DNA from 3 places in the Peribacillus sp. R9-11 genome. Region 3 is predicted to be linked to each of the others. Evidence: riboswitches for the same ligand, from Rfam matches in the RefSeq annotation. Region 3 holds a riboswitch; each other region holds the start of a gene.

The links. A riboswitch is a leader RNA that binds a small molecule or an ion and turns the genes downstream of it on or off. The one in region 3 is predicted to bind S-adenosylmethionine.
Region 1: another riboswitch for S-adenosylmethionine. It lies ahead of RE409_RS07375 (Fur-regulated basic protein FbpA); the one in region 3 lies ahead of RE409_RS12155 (Na+/H+ antiporter NhaC family protein).
Region 2: another riboswitch for S-adenosylmethionine. It lies ahead of RE409_RS06175 (methionine ABC transporter ATP-binding protein); the one in region 3 lies ahead of RE409_RS12155 (Na+/H+ antiporter NhaC family protein).

Annotation. Positions count from the first base shown of each region.
Region 1 is NZ_CP133763.1:1,528,143-1,533,795, reverse strand. It holds gene RE409_RS07395 (ABC transporter ATP-binding protein) at 1-991, shown strand, start outside; gene RE409_RS07390 (DUF459 domain-containing protein) at 1,085-1,777, opposite strand; gene RE409_RS07385 (GNAT family N-acetyltransferase) at 2,012-2,518, shown strand; gene RE409_RS07380 (aspartyl-phosphate phosphatase Spo0E family protein) at 2,653-2,799, opposite strand; gene RE409_RS07375 (Fur-regulated basic protein FbpA) at 3,074-3,289, opposite strand; SAM riboswitch class I at 3,436-3,540, opposite strand; TPP riboswitch at 3,699-3,802, shown strand; TPP riboswitch at 3,881-3,970, shown strand; gene tenA (thiaminase II) at 4,089-4,778, shown strand; gene thiW (energy coupling factor transporter S component ThiW) at 4,794-5,315, shown strand; gene thiD (bifunctional hydroxymethylpyrimidine kinase/phosphomethylpyrimidine kinase) at 5,284-5,653, shown strand, end outside.
Region 2 is NZ_CP133763.1:1,285,653-1,291,305, reverse strand. It holds gene RE409_RS06180 (MBL fold metallo-hydrolase) at 1-809, opposite strand, end outside; SAM riboswitch class I at 1,465-1,571, shown strand; gene RE409_RS06175 (methionine ABC transporter ATP-binding protein) at 1,637-2,653, shown strand; gene RE409_RS06170 (methionine ABC transporter permease) at 2,640-3,308, shown strand; gene RE409_RS06165 (MetQ/NlpA family ABC transporter substrate-binding protein) at 3,362-4,183, shown strand; gene RE409_RS06160 (DUF1450 domain-containing protein) at 4,430-4,675, opposite strand; gene hppD (4-hydroxyphenylpyruvate dioxygenase) at 4,918-5,653, shown strand, end outside.
Region 3 is NZ_CP133763.1:2,499,689-2,505,341, forward strand. It holds gene RE409_RS12145 (hypothetical protein) at 419-574, shown strand; gene RE409_RS12150 (SOS response-associated peptidase) at 636-1,307, shown strand; SAM riboswitch class I at 1,636-1,741, shown strand; gene RE409_RS12155 (Na+/H+ antiporter NhaC family protein) at 1,971-3,281, shown strand; gene RE409_RS12160 (alanine/glycine:cation symporter family protein) at 3,705-5,150, shown strand; gene RE409_RS12165 (barstar family protein) at 5,323-5,653, opposite strand, start outside.

The DNA of each region.
Region 1 (5,653 bases), 970 kb from region 3:
CAATATTGGTCTTGTTGCTGTTATTGTATTTGGGGCTTGGCAAGTGATGGAAGGTGCATTTACAGTGGGATTAATAGTAGCTTTCCTCGCCTATTTGAGATTACTGCAGAGTCCTGTTCGCAATTTCAGCCGAGTAATCAGCATTGTCCAGCAGTCAGCTGCAGCTTTTGAGCGTATTACAGAAATTATGGAAACACAACCTGAAATCAGAGACAAAGGAAATGCAATTGAGCTTCCTTCAATAAAAAAACAAATTGAATTTCAATCAGTTGATTTTGCTTATGATGAAAGTGTTCCGGTTCTTAGCAATCTAAACCTAACGATGAAAGCTGGTCAAATAACAGCTCTCGTCGGCTCTTCTGGTGCAGGGAAATCGACAATTACAAACCTTTTAATCCGATTTTATGATCCACAACAAGGAACAATCAAAATGGACGGTCTTGATATCCGTGATGTGTCGTTGAAATCTATACGTAGCCAAATGGGGATTGTTTCTCAGGATATCATTTTATTCAATGGTTCAATCCGCGATAACATCGTTTATGGAAAACTTGATGCAACAGACGATGAAATCACTGAATCCGCTAAAGCAGCCAATGCTCATGACTTTATCAGGGCCTTTCCAAATGGTTACGATTCTCAAATTGGAGAGCGAGGCGTCAAACTTTCAGGAGGACAAAAGCAGCGAATCGCCATTGCTAGGGCACTTTTGAAGAATCCACAAATCATCATTCTCGATGAAGCGACAGCAGCATTAGATACGGAATCCGAGCATTTAATCCAGGAAGCATTGTCACGTTTATTAGTAAATCGGACTTCAATTGTCATTGCGCATAGATTATCAACCGTTCAAAATGCTGACCAAATAATCGTTCTTGAAAAAGGCAGTGTCCATGAAAAAGGAACGCATGAACAGTTATTGACAAGTAACGGCAGATATAGGCAGCTTCATGACTTGCAATTCCCTCAATTGAAGGCGGCTATTACATAACAACTGCACAACCGCCTTCAATGAAACAGGGTCCGATTTATATATAATAAGCCATGTGCACAGAAGTATTACTTCTGTGCACTTTTATTGAATTTATTTGAAATCATAGCTCTCTAAAATCCGATTGGTAATGAGCTGATACCCTTTTTCATTTGGATGAATTTTATCACTGAAATACTCTTTTTTCTTTTTATTTTCAAATAAATCATTAGTAGGGATAAATATCATTCTTTTATCCTCTTCTACTACCTCGTTTACTGATTGGTTATAATCATGAACGTGCTTTTCAAGTCGTTGATCATCTTTTTTTGGATTATACAGCCCAACTACAAGTATATCCGCTTTTTTGTTTTTCTTTAATAGTGTAGAAAGAATCTTATTTAGATGGTCGATATACTCTCGTTTACCATCATTTATTTTTTGATCACTTATTTTTTTCAAGTTACCTCCATTACTGTTAATCAAGTCGTTTGTTCCAATATAAACAATAAACGTGTCGGCTTTGTCCAATTTCGTGTTAATTTGATTATCTTCAAGCTGATCAATGACACCATCTGTTTCCTGGCCTTTAATACCGTAATTCCAAAAACGGACCTTTTTTTCAGAATCAGGGTTATTCAATTCATCCTCCAGACCTTCTACATAACCTTCCCCATCCTTATCACCTTTTCCATAGGTTAACGAATCTCCAAAAGCCATCACATCTTCCGACTCTGAAGCCTGAAACTTATATGCAGCAAAACAAATAACTAGTACAATTACAAATAAACCTACTATTTTTTTCATTTGTTTCTCCTTATGTAATGTATTTACTATGAAGTATTTTATCTTGTAATTACCCCAAAAATGAACATACTTAACATGCAAAAAAATGAATTGTCAGATAAACTGTAAAAAGTGTATGATACAATAAAAGCATTCAATGGAACGGATTTTCGTCAACCTCCTTTTATTCATAAATAGGGTGGGAATCCCATGTTTCTGGAGATTGTATACATAGTAAGGATAGGAGTTAAAATGATGGATCAGTATATAGATTTTAGGGATGCAGAACTAACAGATTTACCAAGAGTAGTCGAAATATATAATTCGACTATTGCTTCAAGGATGGTCACTGCAGATACAGAACCTGTTTCAGTGCAATCGAGGCTTAAATGGTTTGAGGAACATCATTCAGAAAAACGACCGCTTTATATTATTACATTCGAAGGAAAAACTGCTGGATGGATGAGTTTTCAATCTTTCTATGGTAGGCCAGCCTATGATTCCACTGCCGAGATCAGCATATATATTGATGATTATTTCCGGGGAAAAGGAATTGGACAAATTTCGATTCAAAAGGCAATTGAAGTGAGTCCAAAATTAGGAGTTAAGACACTACTTGGTTTCATATTTGCTCACAATACACCGAGCATAAGACTGTTTTCTAAATTTGGTTTTGAAGAATGGGCGCATTTACCTCAAGTTGCCGAGCTAGATGGTATTGAACGGGATTTAGTAATCCTTGGTAAGCGTGTTAATATTTGAATTTCATTATTTAAAAGCTATTGCCTTCATTCAGCAGTAGCCTTTTTTAGTTTCAATGAAGAAATCTATTTTAAAGTCACTGACGAAATTTAAAAATCACTATAAACTTTCTTAAGCAAAAAATATTGTGATTTTCATTTATTTGTTATAGCATTTAACAGCGAATCCAATTCTTGACTTGCTTGAACAGTTAGAAGGCTTGTAAAACCATAATCAGCTGCCAATTTAATCATTTCCCGTCTCTTTTCTTCTATTCTTTCTACGGTTATCTGTGGGGGCATCTATAGTCACTTCCTATTTATTCAATTTTCTTACATCTTTTATGATAAAGAAATAAGTAGTTAAAATCAACCATATATGGAAATTAAAATGTGTTATTCCACAAGGTAAATGTGACAAAAAGCCTATTCTATTCCCTGTTTGTGTCTTTTTTGTGACATTTTATATTCTTGACAAATATAAAAAAGCATTCACTCATGTACACTGCGAATGCTTTAATAATATTCATCAGATTAAATAATATTTTAAGATAGTAAAGTATTTTAAGAACTCTTACTATGTCATCCACTCTGAAGGAGACTCGATATTAGGTCTATTTATAACAATCTTATATTCATCTTCAAGCACTTTTAAAGGAACATCATAAAGATGTCTTTCATCAGAGGTTTTATAAACTCCATTCGCTAATAACTCTTCAATCAGCAATGCCTTCCTCTGTTCAATTCTCTTAAATAATTCTGCCATGTAAATGGCTCCTTTCCTTGTCTTCATCAGCCCGCCTTCATATGAGCTAAATTGTAGTAACAGGTATCATTTTCACCAAATTATATCTTTTCTATTATGTCACTAAACGTTATTTCACAAAAATAAAAGCCTCTTCTAATTCAAGAAGAGGCTTACAGTAGTCCGTTCGGCTCTTCTTATCTTCCAAGCGTATGCTTGTTGGATGTAGCACAGTTCCCAAAATGGGTCTGCTGCCGAGGTTTCTTTGGGCCAAGTCCCTCCACCTCTCTGGATAAGAATTCAATATATAAATGATGTAGACATGATTTTATCCCAATATTCTTCAAAAGTCAATCACATGGTTCTCCCTTTTTTTGATAGGTATTCTCTATAGACCCCATTCAAATTGGGTTGCAATTTCCTGGCTTTCTGATATGATGTCAGTAATTACATACATTCACACCACTAGGGGAGTCTTTTTAAGACTGAGATGGAATTTGTTCCGGACCCTTTGAACCTGAACCGGATCATACCGGCGGAGGGAAGTGGATGATATCGTCTTTAAACACATGACTTTATCCATCTGCCCCGCTCCGTATTTCAGGAGCGGTTTTTTTTTCAGATGGAAAAGGTGAATAATTAGACTGCTAGGGGAGCACTTTTGCTGAGAATCAAACCCTTTGCACCTGATCTGGTCATACCAGCGGAGGGAAGCAGGCTGTAAGAAGGAATTTGCTTCTTCCTCGGTAACAGCCGCTTTCTTTCAGAGAGCGGTTTTTTTGTTTATCAGATAGTGTATGCATACTTTACAATTTTAGTAAATTTTAAATTTCAAGGAGGATGTACCATGGAGAATACAAAATTAGAAACCTTCAGTGATAGACTTCATGAACGGGCAAAAGGAATCTGGAAAAGGAACCATACACATCCCTTTGTTCAGGCGATTGGAGATGGGACGCTTTCAGAAAAGAAATTTGCCTATTACCTAAAGCAGGACTATATCTATCTTATGGATTATTCCAAACTCTTTGCGTTAGGAGTCATCAAAGCTCATAATCTCGAAACCATGGCTAAGTTTGCAAGTATTTTGAATGAAACCCTTCAAGTAGAAATGGATATCCATCGACATTATGCTTTGGAATTCGGAATCAGCTCAATCGAATTGGAAAATACAGAACCTACTCCAACCACTCTAGCTTATACGGGTTACATGCTAAATGCAGCCCAAAATGGGACTTTGGCCGACCTGATTGCCTGCCTCCTTCCATGCGCTTGGGATTATTATGAGATCGGCTTGCTATTAAAAGAACAAAATGGTGAAGCATTAGAAAACAATCGCTATGCTGATTGGATTAAATCATATTCGTCTCCTGAATTCGGTAAAGCACACAAATGGCTGATTGCTTTGTTGGAAGAGTTAACAGAAGGCATGCCTGAAAAGGAACTTCTTAGATTAGAGAAGCATTTTTTGGTGACTTCCCGTTATGAATATTTATTCTGGGATATGGTTCAAAATGAGCAGGATTGGCCACTGTAGGATGTTGTCATGATGATGAATCCAATCAAGAAAATGACGTTGACTGCCATGATCACGGCCATTACTACCATAACTAGTTCATTCATTTTCATCCCGGCCGGATTTGCAAAAATCTTTCCGATTCAGCATCTGGCAAATGTCATGACAGCCGTTTTATTGGGACCGGCTTATGCGGTAACACAAGCTTTTTTAGTTTCCATCATTAGAAACATGTCTGGTACAGGTTCAATTTTCGCCTTTCCGGGCAGCATGATCGGTGCACTATTGGCTGCCGTCCTTTATCGAAAAACACAAAGCTTGAAATTCGCTTGTTTAGGGGAAGTGATAGGGACCGGCATTCTTGGATCCCTAGCTTGTTATCCCCTTGCTGTCCTCCTATTGGGAGAAAAAGCAGCTATTTTTGGTTTTTTACCAGCTTTTATGCTTAGTTCATTCGCAGGTGCCATTTTAGCTTTCATTTTACTGAAAATACTTTTAAAAAATAATTATATGAAGGGGTTTTTTTATGAAAACAGCGTTAACCATCGCAGGCTCTGACTCAGGGGGCGGTGCTGGAATACAAGCTGATTTAAAAACATTTTCTGCACATGGGGTTTTTGGAATGTCTGTCATTACAGCTGTAACGGCACAAAATACAATGGAGGTACGTTCAGTACAAGCTATAGATACAGGTATCATAACGGATCAAATTGCAGCTATTTTTGAAGATATACACGTCGATGCAGTAAAAATAGGTATGCTTGGATCAAAAGAAATAGTTGAAACAGTCGCCGCGTCTCTAAATACCTTCTTACCCGCAATCGTTATCCTTGATCCTGTCATGATTTCCAAAAGCGGCCATCATTTGCTCGATGAAAAAGCTGTCTCTGCTTTAA
Region 2 (5,653 bases), 1.2 Mb from region 3:
TCCTTATTAATCAATATCTTTTCTTTTAATATCGATGTGATAATATGCTCCGAATCCCATTCGTGGCCAGATATCTCGATAAGCGGATATTGATTCGGCAAAACAATTTGCTGGATTTCATGTACTGCCAAGCCTTGATTATGTAATCGTAAAATTTCACCACGCAGGTTTTCCAAATAGTCGAGCTTTCTTTGAAACATTTCCTTCCCATTAGGGACATGACCGGCATGACAACAAAAAACCTCTCCAAAATCATATTGAAGTAATCTATTTATAGAATCGATGATAACAGGGACAGATTCTTCCCGTAAAACAAGCTTCGTTTTCGGTGTAACGAATAGGTCACCTGAAAACAGCATGCCATTACTGTGATTCAAATACACCATATGGTCCATAGCATGACCTGGGGTAAAGATTGGCTCCCACGTTTGGGTACGGGAATGAACAGCCCTCCCCAGCGGCTCAGCTTTGAAGCCATCTCTCCTTCCCCAAAAAGTTTTGCGATAATCAGGATATTCAGCATCCTTCGCACATACATCAATCGACACCGGATGAATATAAATTGGAACTTTTCTATGTTCCTGTATCCAGGAAGCACCGCCAGTATGGTCCTCATGATAATGCGTTAGCGCCACTAAATCGAAGTTGGCTGATTCATAGAAAGGGATAAGTTCTTCCAATAAAATTTGGGCTCCCGTATCAATCAATAGGCCGTCTGTTAAAAAAACATATACACTCATCCCCGACTTTATTCCTTCAGGGGTCCCTTGTACACAAACCACATCATTTATCGTCTTAATCTCTAGCATGGCTTCCCTCCTCATCAATTGTATAAAAATACCCCTTGTTCATTACAATAAATGTAATATCCCTCCATACTTTTGACAAGCAAATAGTATTTTCCTAGCAAAGACCCGTAGTATATTTTCCGGTAGAATCAAGGCACTTTTTGAAACCATTGTCATTGATTTAAGGTATTCTATTATGCAACTAAGAAAAGAAACAGCAAAAATCTGGCTTCGGTTAAAAGGAAGTTGTTAAGAAAGGGTACTCCGTATTTAAGTTTGGGCGATAAAAAAATTCACGGCTAATCATTAACGCTGAGTAACTATCAATATTACCGTGGTTGATAAAAAAGCTAAAGCATTCATGATACAGACTTTGAAACAATACTTTCCTGACAAAAAATTCACGTAATTATTAAAAAAAATCGACAAGCTGCTAAAAAGAACGAAGCTTATCTTACAAAAATCATGAAAAAGTATGGCTTTACGACCATTAACGATCAATGGTGACAATACCCCGATTCCAAAAGGTATGATTATCCAATTCTAGATTTACCATAAAAAAATTAATTAAATCACCAGAAAGTTATTCTAAAATTACAGAAACGATTGACAATATGTGAATTTACAAATAATATAGATTATATTAGAAAACTTGTAATATTCCAAAATAATAATTTACTTATCAAGAGTGACTGAGGGAACAGGCCCTGTGATGTCCGGCAACCGCCCCAATCGGGAACGGTGCTACTTCCTGCAGAATGATTACATTCTGAAAGATAAGACGAAATAATTTCGCTGCCTCTTTCTGAATGATAGAGGCAGTTTTTTATGTTTAAGGGGGAAGGCTCATGATTGAAATCCGATCAGTCCGAAAGGAATACATATCGAAAAATACCCGAGTTGTCGGAGTGGATAACGTATCTTTGACAATTCAGACTGGTGAAGTTTATGGGATTGTTGGCTACAGCGGAGCCGGAAAAAGCTCATTAATACGCTGCTTAAATTTGCTTGAACGTCCGACAAAAGGAAAAATCATTATTGACGGGATTGACTTAACGTCTTTATCAGGCAAAGAGCTTCGAAAACAACGACAAAAAATCGGTATGATATTTCAGCACTTTTCCTTAGTCAGTTCCAAAACCGTTTTTGAAAATGTTGCTTTCGCCTTGAAAGCCGCACACAAATCAAAGGGCGTCATCAAAAGTCGCGTTCTAGAACTGCTGGACATAGTTGGGCTTAGTGATAAAAAGGATGTCTATCCGGCCCAGCTCAGCGGAGGTCAAAAGCAACGGGTCGGCATAGCGCGAGCCTTAGCCAATAACCCTACTGTACTATTATGTGATGAAGCGACTTCTGCCCTTGATCCAACAACAACAAAAGCGATTTTACAGTTATTAAAAAAGATTAGTCGGGAACTTGGTATCACTATAGTATTGATTACCCATGAAATGGAAGTAGTCAAAGAACTATGCCATCGAGTCGCTGTCATGCAGGATGGCAGGATTATCGAAGAAGGATCTGTTTATGAGATATTTTCACAACCAAAGCAGCAGTTGACGAAGCAATTCATCAGCAGTGTATTGGATTTTGAGCTTCCCTCACACTTAATTGAGGAAAGCAAAGGAACGATTATTCAAATTCAATTTGAAGGGCCCACCGCCGGTGAATCGATTCTTTCCGATGCTCTACAAAAGTATTCAGTAAAGGGAAATATCTTGCACGGCAAAATTGAATATATTCAGGATGTTCCATTAGGAATCTTAATCATTGAATTAATTGGTGAGGCTGCTGAAGTTCAATCGGCACTGGAATATATAACAAATCGGACCAGTTCTGTGGAGGTGTTGAAACATGTCACTGTTTGATTCCGTCGTCAATATTTTACCTGACCTTAATAAAGCCTTTCTCGAAACAATCTATATGGTTGGAATCTCCCTTGCGGTAGCCCTTCTAATTGGTTTGCCACTTGGAGTATTGCTGTTTACAACGACCAAGAATTTAATCTTTGAAAATAACGTCGTGAATCGATCTCTCGGTTTCGCTGTCAATATTGTCCGTTCAATCCCGTTTATCATTCTCTTAGTCGCCCTCCTTCCTTTAACGGATTTGCTTACTGGATCAACGATAGGGCCAAGAGCGGCTTCTGTTTCCTTATCTGTATCCGCGATACCTTTTTTTGCAAGAATCGTTGAATCGGCATTACGCGAAATAGATAAAGGTGTGATTGAAGCTGCAATTGCTGTAGGTGCCACTCCATGGATGATCATTAAGGATGTACTTCTTCCTGAGGCAAAACCGGGAATCATTCAAGGGTTGACGTTAACGACCATTTCACTTATCGGTTACTCAGCGATGGCTGGGACAATCGGTGGGGGAGGAATTGGTGACCTGGCCATTCGGTACGGCTATTACCGTTATGACAACACAGTCATGATCACGACAATCGTCGTGTTAATCTGCCTTGTACAAATCATTCAAATGGTTGGTGACAAGGCCTCATACTTAGTAAATAAACGATAGAATCAGTCATTTTAACAATGATTTAATACAACATATTACAGGAGGAATTTCCAATGAAAAAAATAGCTTCTTTATTATCTGTTTGCGCACTAGCCCTTGGCTTGGCAGCTTGCGGAAGCGATAATGCTTCCCCAAAAACTGAAGACAAAAAAGAATTGAAAATCGGAGCAACTACCGGTCCTTACGCGGATATGGTAAAAGAGGCCATCAAGCCAGGCCTTGAAGATCTTGGCTACAAAATAGAAATCGTTGAATTCACTGACTATATCCAGCCAAATAAATCACTTGGTAACAATTCAATCGACGCCAATCTTTTCCAGCACAAAGTGTATATGGATAACTTCGCTAAAGAAAATGATTTAGAGCTTTCTGACCTTGTTATTGTACCGACAGCACCAATGGGTATATACTCGAACAAATATAAATCGTTGAAAGACATTAAAGATGGTACATCACTAGCCCTACCGAACGATCCAGTTAACCTTGCACGTGCACTTAAAGTCCTAGTAGATGAAGATTTAATTGAAGTCAAGCCAGATGTCGATCCCTTAAAAGTATCTGAAAAAGATGTAACAAAGAACCCAAAAAACATTCAATTCAAACCATTAGAATCGGCTCAATTGCCGCGTGCAACAGACAGCGTTGACCTATCAGCGGTCCCAGGTAACTTCGCTCTTGCAGCAAAAATGGATCTTCAAGATGCCCTTGTTTTAGAAAACATGCCGGATATGTATCGTAATGTTGTTGCTGTGAATACAAAAGATGCAGATGCACAATTTGCTAAGGATATTAAATCAGTAGTTGAATCAGACAAGTTTGAAGAAGTAATCGATAGCAAGTTTGCAGGCTTCGGAAAACCAGATTGGATGAAATAAGAAACCAAACCATAAAATTCAAGGCCTGCTCCCTTTTTGGGAACAGGCCTTGAATTTTTTCCGTCATACTTTGCGAAGATATCAATCAATGCAATTAATAAGCATTTGTAGTAGGGTTTTACATATATTTTATCATAGATGGATGCTCTCTGAAGGTTCGCATGTTTCTCGGGGAAAACACAATATAATGATATAGTTGTCAATAAAAGCGATAATCAATTATTACTAATTTCATTTTCTCGTTGTTCACACAGTGTCTCCTTGTTTAAGCCTAGCTACATATTGTTCAATTTTTTCGAGAAGTTCAACTGGATCGTTTGCGACAATGTTTACACCATTTACAACTGCAAACGGCTGCATTAAACATTGTCCGCAATACAACAAGCATCTATCCTCAATAACCTCTAGACCGCTACACTCCATTAATTTATCTTTAATAGTTTCCAACTCATCTTCAAAGTTACTAGGGCAGAACTTTACACTAATTTTCATATCTAATTCCCCTTTTATTTAGTTGCTAACATTTTAAGTAGATATACAAAAAATGTGCAAGAGTACACCTAAACGCAAATATGTTTTATCGCGTTAAAATGTTGCTACCATGATGGTCAACCGCGGTAAAACACATATTTGCGTGGTAAATTTTTATGTATTATGATGTGAACTATCACAGGCGGAAAATTAAGAAAATTCAGCTTTTTTTATGTAAAAAAAACGATTAAGGAGCGGTAAATATGACTAAAAAAACAGTTGGATCTTCTAAAGCAAAGAAAGAGGAATTGTTTCCGGTTAAGAGTGTCCATTACGTAGAAATCTATACTGGGAACGCAAAGCAGGCTGCTTATTATTACGCAAACGCTTTCGGATTCAAGCTTATAGCATATAAAGGACTAGAAACAGGCTCCCGTGACCGTGTATCTTACGTTATGGCACAGGGCACCATCCGATTGATTTTAACAGGTACTCTATCAGACAGCACAGATGTGGCTGAGTTTATTAAAACTCATGGCGAAGGAGTAAAAGATATCTCCCTTCTCGTAAAAGACCTAGAAAAAACATATGCGGGTGCTATTGAACGCGGTGGCATCGCTCTTCGAGAACCATGGGTGGAAGAAGATGAAAATGGCAAAGTAAGAAAAGCAATCTTAGGCACATATGGGGATACGATTCACACGCTTGTTGAGCCAATCGATTATAAAGGTGGATTTCTGCCAGGTTTTAAAGCTCGTGAGGACAACTTTGGAGCTCAACCTTCAGGCTTAATCGGTATTGACCACCTTGTTGGTAATGTGGAAGTAATGGATGAATGGACAAATTATTATGAAAAAGTATTCGGTTTTACTGTTCTGAAACATTTTGATGATGAAAACATTTCGACCGAGTACTCAGCCCTAATGTCAAAAGTTATGATGAATGGGACAGGACGGATTAAGTTCCCGATCAATGAACCGGCTGTAGGAAAACGCAAAT
Region 3 (5,653 bases):
ATAAGAAAAGGGTGAATTTTTGAAGCTGATCCAGAGCGATAGATTAATAGCGATCACTCTATACATATAAGTAATTAAAACAAACGCATAGTAATCCATACTTGTGTTGAAATAAAAAATCATTCTTTTCAGTAATAATCAATGAAATTATGGGCTTCAGTGTAGCCTATATGAAGTAGTCAAAAAACGAATTACCTATGAAAACCTGCTTGGGAATTTCGTGTAAATAACTAGTGATCCTACGAGATGAAATTAACTCTTCACTTTATCACTAGATTAAAAAAATTGCATAATTGAACGTATGTTTTCAATGCTTTTCTCCTTGCGTTTAGTTAATTGATGACGGTGCTCTTTAGTTTTTACAAGTGTGTTTTTGGTTTATAATAACAATTATCAAGCCATATCAGGGGGTGAAACTTTGAATGAATATAATGTTACAGTTAAGAATGGCAGCACAGTAATTCTGTCAGAAATTATTAAAGCTGAAGATGAAAGAGAAGTCGTTGGCACACTATTGATTACTAGCGAATTATTTAATCAACCTTTTACTGACATTAGGATTTTAGAACGCTAATTTGTTACTGAACTCTCCATTTGTTACAATCATAATAAATCTTAAAACAGTAGGCGATATTATGTGCGGGCGTTTCACCCTTTTCACAGACATTGAAGAAATAATTGACAGGTTTGATATTCAAGCGCCATTTAATGCCGAGTACCAATTCAGCTACAACATAGCACCTTCTCACTCTGTCTTATCCGTTATTAATGACGGATCTAGGAATCGACTTGGATATCTTCGTTGGGGACTCATACCTTACTGGGCAAAAGATGAGAAAATGGGCTACAAGATGATTAATGCCCGAGCGGAGACCATTGCTGAGAAAACAAGTTTTAAGAATTCGTATAAGAAGAAACGGTGTTTGATACTTGCCGACTCTTTTTATGAGTGGAAGAAGACACCAGAACGTAAAATACCTATGCGAATAAAACTTAAGAGTAATGCCCCATTTGGAATGGCTGGTCTCTGGGAATCATGGAAATCACCTGAAGGTATCACGATATATTCCTGCTCAGTTATTACCACTACTCCGAATGAGCTAATGACTAGTATTCATGATCGCATGCCAGTTATACTTAAACCTGAAGATGAAAAGACTTGGCTGGATCCTTCAATTAATGATACTGCATATCTACAGCAATACTTAAAATCATTTGATACTGAACAGATGGAAGCTTTTGAGGTATCGAATGATGTGAACTCACCTAAAAATAATTCACCTAAGTTAATACACCAAATTTGCTGAGAGGTCCTAGGACCTCTTTTTGTTTTTCTCTTTTCAATTAAAGGTGAAGTACTTTATCATCATTCATAAGTTCCTCTTTACTCATTTGAAAAAAACCTCTTTATAAAATACTTTAGGCTACACCTTGCGGAAATACATAAAATACTGTACTCTTATATTTGCTTTTCGATGCGGGTATCGATGTCACTTTCCTAGAGTGAATGGATGAAAAGCTAGGACTGCAAAAAGACAACTTAGCAATCGAACAATGCAGTGCACTTGTTAACCTGCCTGATTCTTTACTCGTAGACATCGGAACATTTGATAATATCATTACGTAATTTGGATCTTCTTATCAAGAGAGACGGAGGGACTGGCCCGAAGATGTCTCGGCAGCAGACTTAATAGGAGTGCTGTGCCAAATCCAGCAGGCGAATACGTCTGAAAGATGAGGAGGGTGTTTTTTATAGATTAAAAGACCTCTTCTTATTGTTTAATAGAAGAGGTCTTTTTTCACGTTCGATGGTTTAGCTTTAGCTTCGTATTGGCTATTATGCTTTTGGAGTCATGCTTACAATAATATGAAAGAAATGTTGGATCTTACTAGAATTTTTTACCGAATTAGTTCAATGAATAAGGGCTATGACATATTTGTCATGGGAAAAATAAAAAGAGGTGTTCATCATGAGTACAAACAATAAAGGGAATCCTTGGGCTTTAGTCCCATTTGTCGTTTTTTTAATTTTATTTATAGGTTCCGGGGTTATTACAAGAGATTTTTATTCATTTCCGGTGATTGTGGCGATTGCGATTGCATCAGCGGCTGCATTGGCAATGAATCGAAAAGAGTCTTTCAATCAAAAAGTTGAAATCTTTTGTAAAGGTGCCGGGGACTCCAATATTATGTTAATGGTTATCATTTTCCTTTTGGCCGGTGCTTTTTCAGAAGTGGCGAATGGAATGGGTGCGGTAGAATCAACGGTGAATCTTGCGTTATCGGTATTTCCGCAAAATCTATTAATGGTAGGTATTTTCATTATCGCTTGTTTTATTTCTCTATCTATGGGGACAAGCATGGGAACAATCGTAGCGCTAGCACCTATAGGTGTAGGAATTAGTGAACAAACCGATATTTCGCTTGCCCTTTCAATGGCCGCCGTTATCGGTGGTGCGATGTTTGGTGACAACCTATCTTTCATTTCAGATACGACAATCGCAGCTGTTCGAACGCAGGGAACGAAAATGAAGGATAAGTTTAAAGTGAATTTTTTCATTGTTTTACCTGCGGCCATCATCACATGTGTCATCCTTGGCTTTTTAACAATGGGTGAACAAGCAGCTATCTCTCAACATTCCTATAATTGGGTGAAGATTCTACCTTATATTTGCGTTTTGATCACTGCATTAGCTGGAGTCAATGTGTTCCTTGTCCTCTCCATCGGTATTGTGTTTGCCGGAATTATCGGGTTAGCGGATGGTAGTTATCAACTGATGGGCGTCATTCAAAAAATGGGGGATGGAATGGCGGGAATGTATGAGATCTCTTTTCTTGCCATTTTAATTGCTGGTATGGTGTCAGTCATCAAACATAACGGCGGCATCGATTATCTTCTCCACGTCGTGACCCGTAATAGCAAATCAAGAAAAGGTGCTGAATTCAGCATTGCCGGTTTAGTCGGTTTGACAAATCTATCTACGGCAAATAACACGATTTCTATTATCATTGCCGGTCCGCTAGCCAAAAATATTGCGGAAAAGTATGGCATCGATCCCCGTAAATCGGCGAGCTTGCTTGACGTTTTTGCTTGTTGTATTCAAGGGTTAATTCCATATGGGGCACAACTGCTTGTTGCGGCGGGGGTAGCACAAATTTCACCTGTAAGTATTTTACCCTATTCTTTTTACCCAGTATTAATTGGGATTTGTGGAGTCATAGCCATTTTGATTGGTTTTCCGCGATTTTCAGGGAGCGAAGAGAAGAAACATACTTCTTGAAAAAGTGAATTAAACAGAAAAACACCCTGAATCTTTAGATCTAGGGTGTTTTTTTATATGCGTCCATTTTAATAAATATATATTTAGCTTTTATTCATAGAACTCTTTACAATTTTGATCTTAGAAGGGTTCAATTGAAAGTATCAGAAATCGTGGGAGAATAATTATTTATATTTAGAAATGATACAGAATATTATATCATTCTTATTCTCGATGGGAGTTTCCCGATTCATTCCTCAAATTTATGAATGAAATAAATTGAATGGTAGGATATAATAGATTATTGTATTGGGGATTCATTCTTGAATCTCCCTTTTTTACTATGGACTTCTATCGTTTATCTTACCGAGAGAATGGGGAAATAAACAATGGTTGTCAATTGCTATCATATATAAGTTAATAATTAGAGGTGGTTTGTTTTTAATGGAGATGTTAGGAAGTTTTATTAGTGGAACAAATGATTTACTGTGGTCAAAAATACTGATTATTATGCTGATTGGATTGGGTCTTTATTTTTCCGTTCGTACGAAGTTTGTCCAATTCAGAATGGTAGGGGAAATGTTCAGGCTTTTGGGAGAAGGTGCCACAGCGGATAAAAAAGGTGTGACATCGTTTCAGGCTTTTTGCATCAGTACTGCTTCACGGGTTGGAACAGGTAACCTTGCAGGTGTTGCCATAGCCATCACAATGGGTGGTCCAGGAGCCGTTTTCTGGATGTGGTTAATAGCACTTATCGGGTCTGCCTCTGCCTTCATTGAAAGTACACTTGCACAAATTTATAAGGTCAAGGATGGCGATACATTCCGAGGTGGCCCTGCTTATTATATGGAAAAAGCATTGAATGCCCGTTGGATGGGTATCACGTTTGCTGTATTGATTTCGCTTACATTTGGGCTTGCTTTCAACTCTGTACAAGCCAACACGATCACAAGTGCGTTCAATGAATCGTTTGGGATCGATAAGTGGGTTACGGCAATCATCCTTGCTCTTGTTACGGCTGTCATCATTTTTGGAGGCATTAAAATGATTGCAAAAGTATCTGAAGTCATCGTACCGATTATGGCAGGAGCATATGTGATAGTAGCATTGATTATCATTATCATGAATATTACCGAGTTACCTGGTGTTTTTGTTTTAATCTTTGAAAGTGCTTTTGATGGATTAAGGGAAGTTGCTGGCGGAGCACTAGGCGCTGCCATGATGCAAGGAATCAAGAGAGGTCTATTTTCTAATGAAGCCGGGATGGGTAGTGCCCCTAATGCAGGTGCGACAGCAGATGTCAGTCATCCCGTAAAACAAGGGCTCATTCAGTCTCTTGGTGTATTTGTGGATACGCTTGTCATTTGTAGTTCGACCGCCTTCATCATTTTGTTCTCAGGCCTGTATACATCGAAGGAAACAGATGGTATAGTCCTTACCCAAAATGCACTTGGTACGGCATTAGGATCTTGGGCTGGCATTTTCCTTGCCATTATCGTACTGTTATTCGCCTTTAGTTCCATAGTTGGTAACTACTATTATGGAGAGTCGAACATTGGCTTTATTAATGAAAATAAAGTTTGGTTAAACTTATATCGTATCGCAGTCGTTGGGATGGTGATTTTCGGTTCGCTTGCTTCACTCAAGTTTGTATGGGGTCTAGCTGACTTGCTGATGGGGTTAATGGCCATTATCAACTTAATCGCCATAGCCTTACTTGGAAAAATTGCATTTGCTGCACTAGCCGATTATCAAAAACAAAAGAAGAGTGGAAAAAACCCAGTTTTCCATGTAAACAATATTAAAGGTTTGAAGAATGTGGAATGTTGGGGTGATCCATCCGATAATGTGGATGAGAGTAAGAGCAATCGAAAGTTAAAGATAAATTAAGGCATTTCAGCTTGTAGAAAAGTCCCTTTTTTTGGGACAAGTCTATAAGCTTTTTTTGTATAGGCGATGTTAAATCTAAATGTTGATATGTATACATTAAGAAAGGGAACTCTTGATACATATTAAGTTCCCTTTTTAATTCAACTAACGCTACCCTTTACTTGATTAAGGATTACTCCAAAATCAACGTTATATTTTTATTATCAAGGATAATTTCTTCTACCCAATTAAATATAGTTGAACCAATGTTCATTTTTGCATCCCTTATTTCTTTAATTACTTTTTCTTCATTACTTGGATGGCAATTTTTCAACATCTCATTCAGTATGGTTATTGTTTCTCCGTACACTAAATCGATTTTAGATTTGACAGAATTTCTCCAAAAAATTGTATATTCTTCTTCAACTTCTATATCACCGAAACCACCAAATAAAATATCATTAAATGCATCGAGACTTCCATTCCACTTGTATTTTCCAGAGAGAACTACATTCGAAAACTCG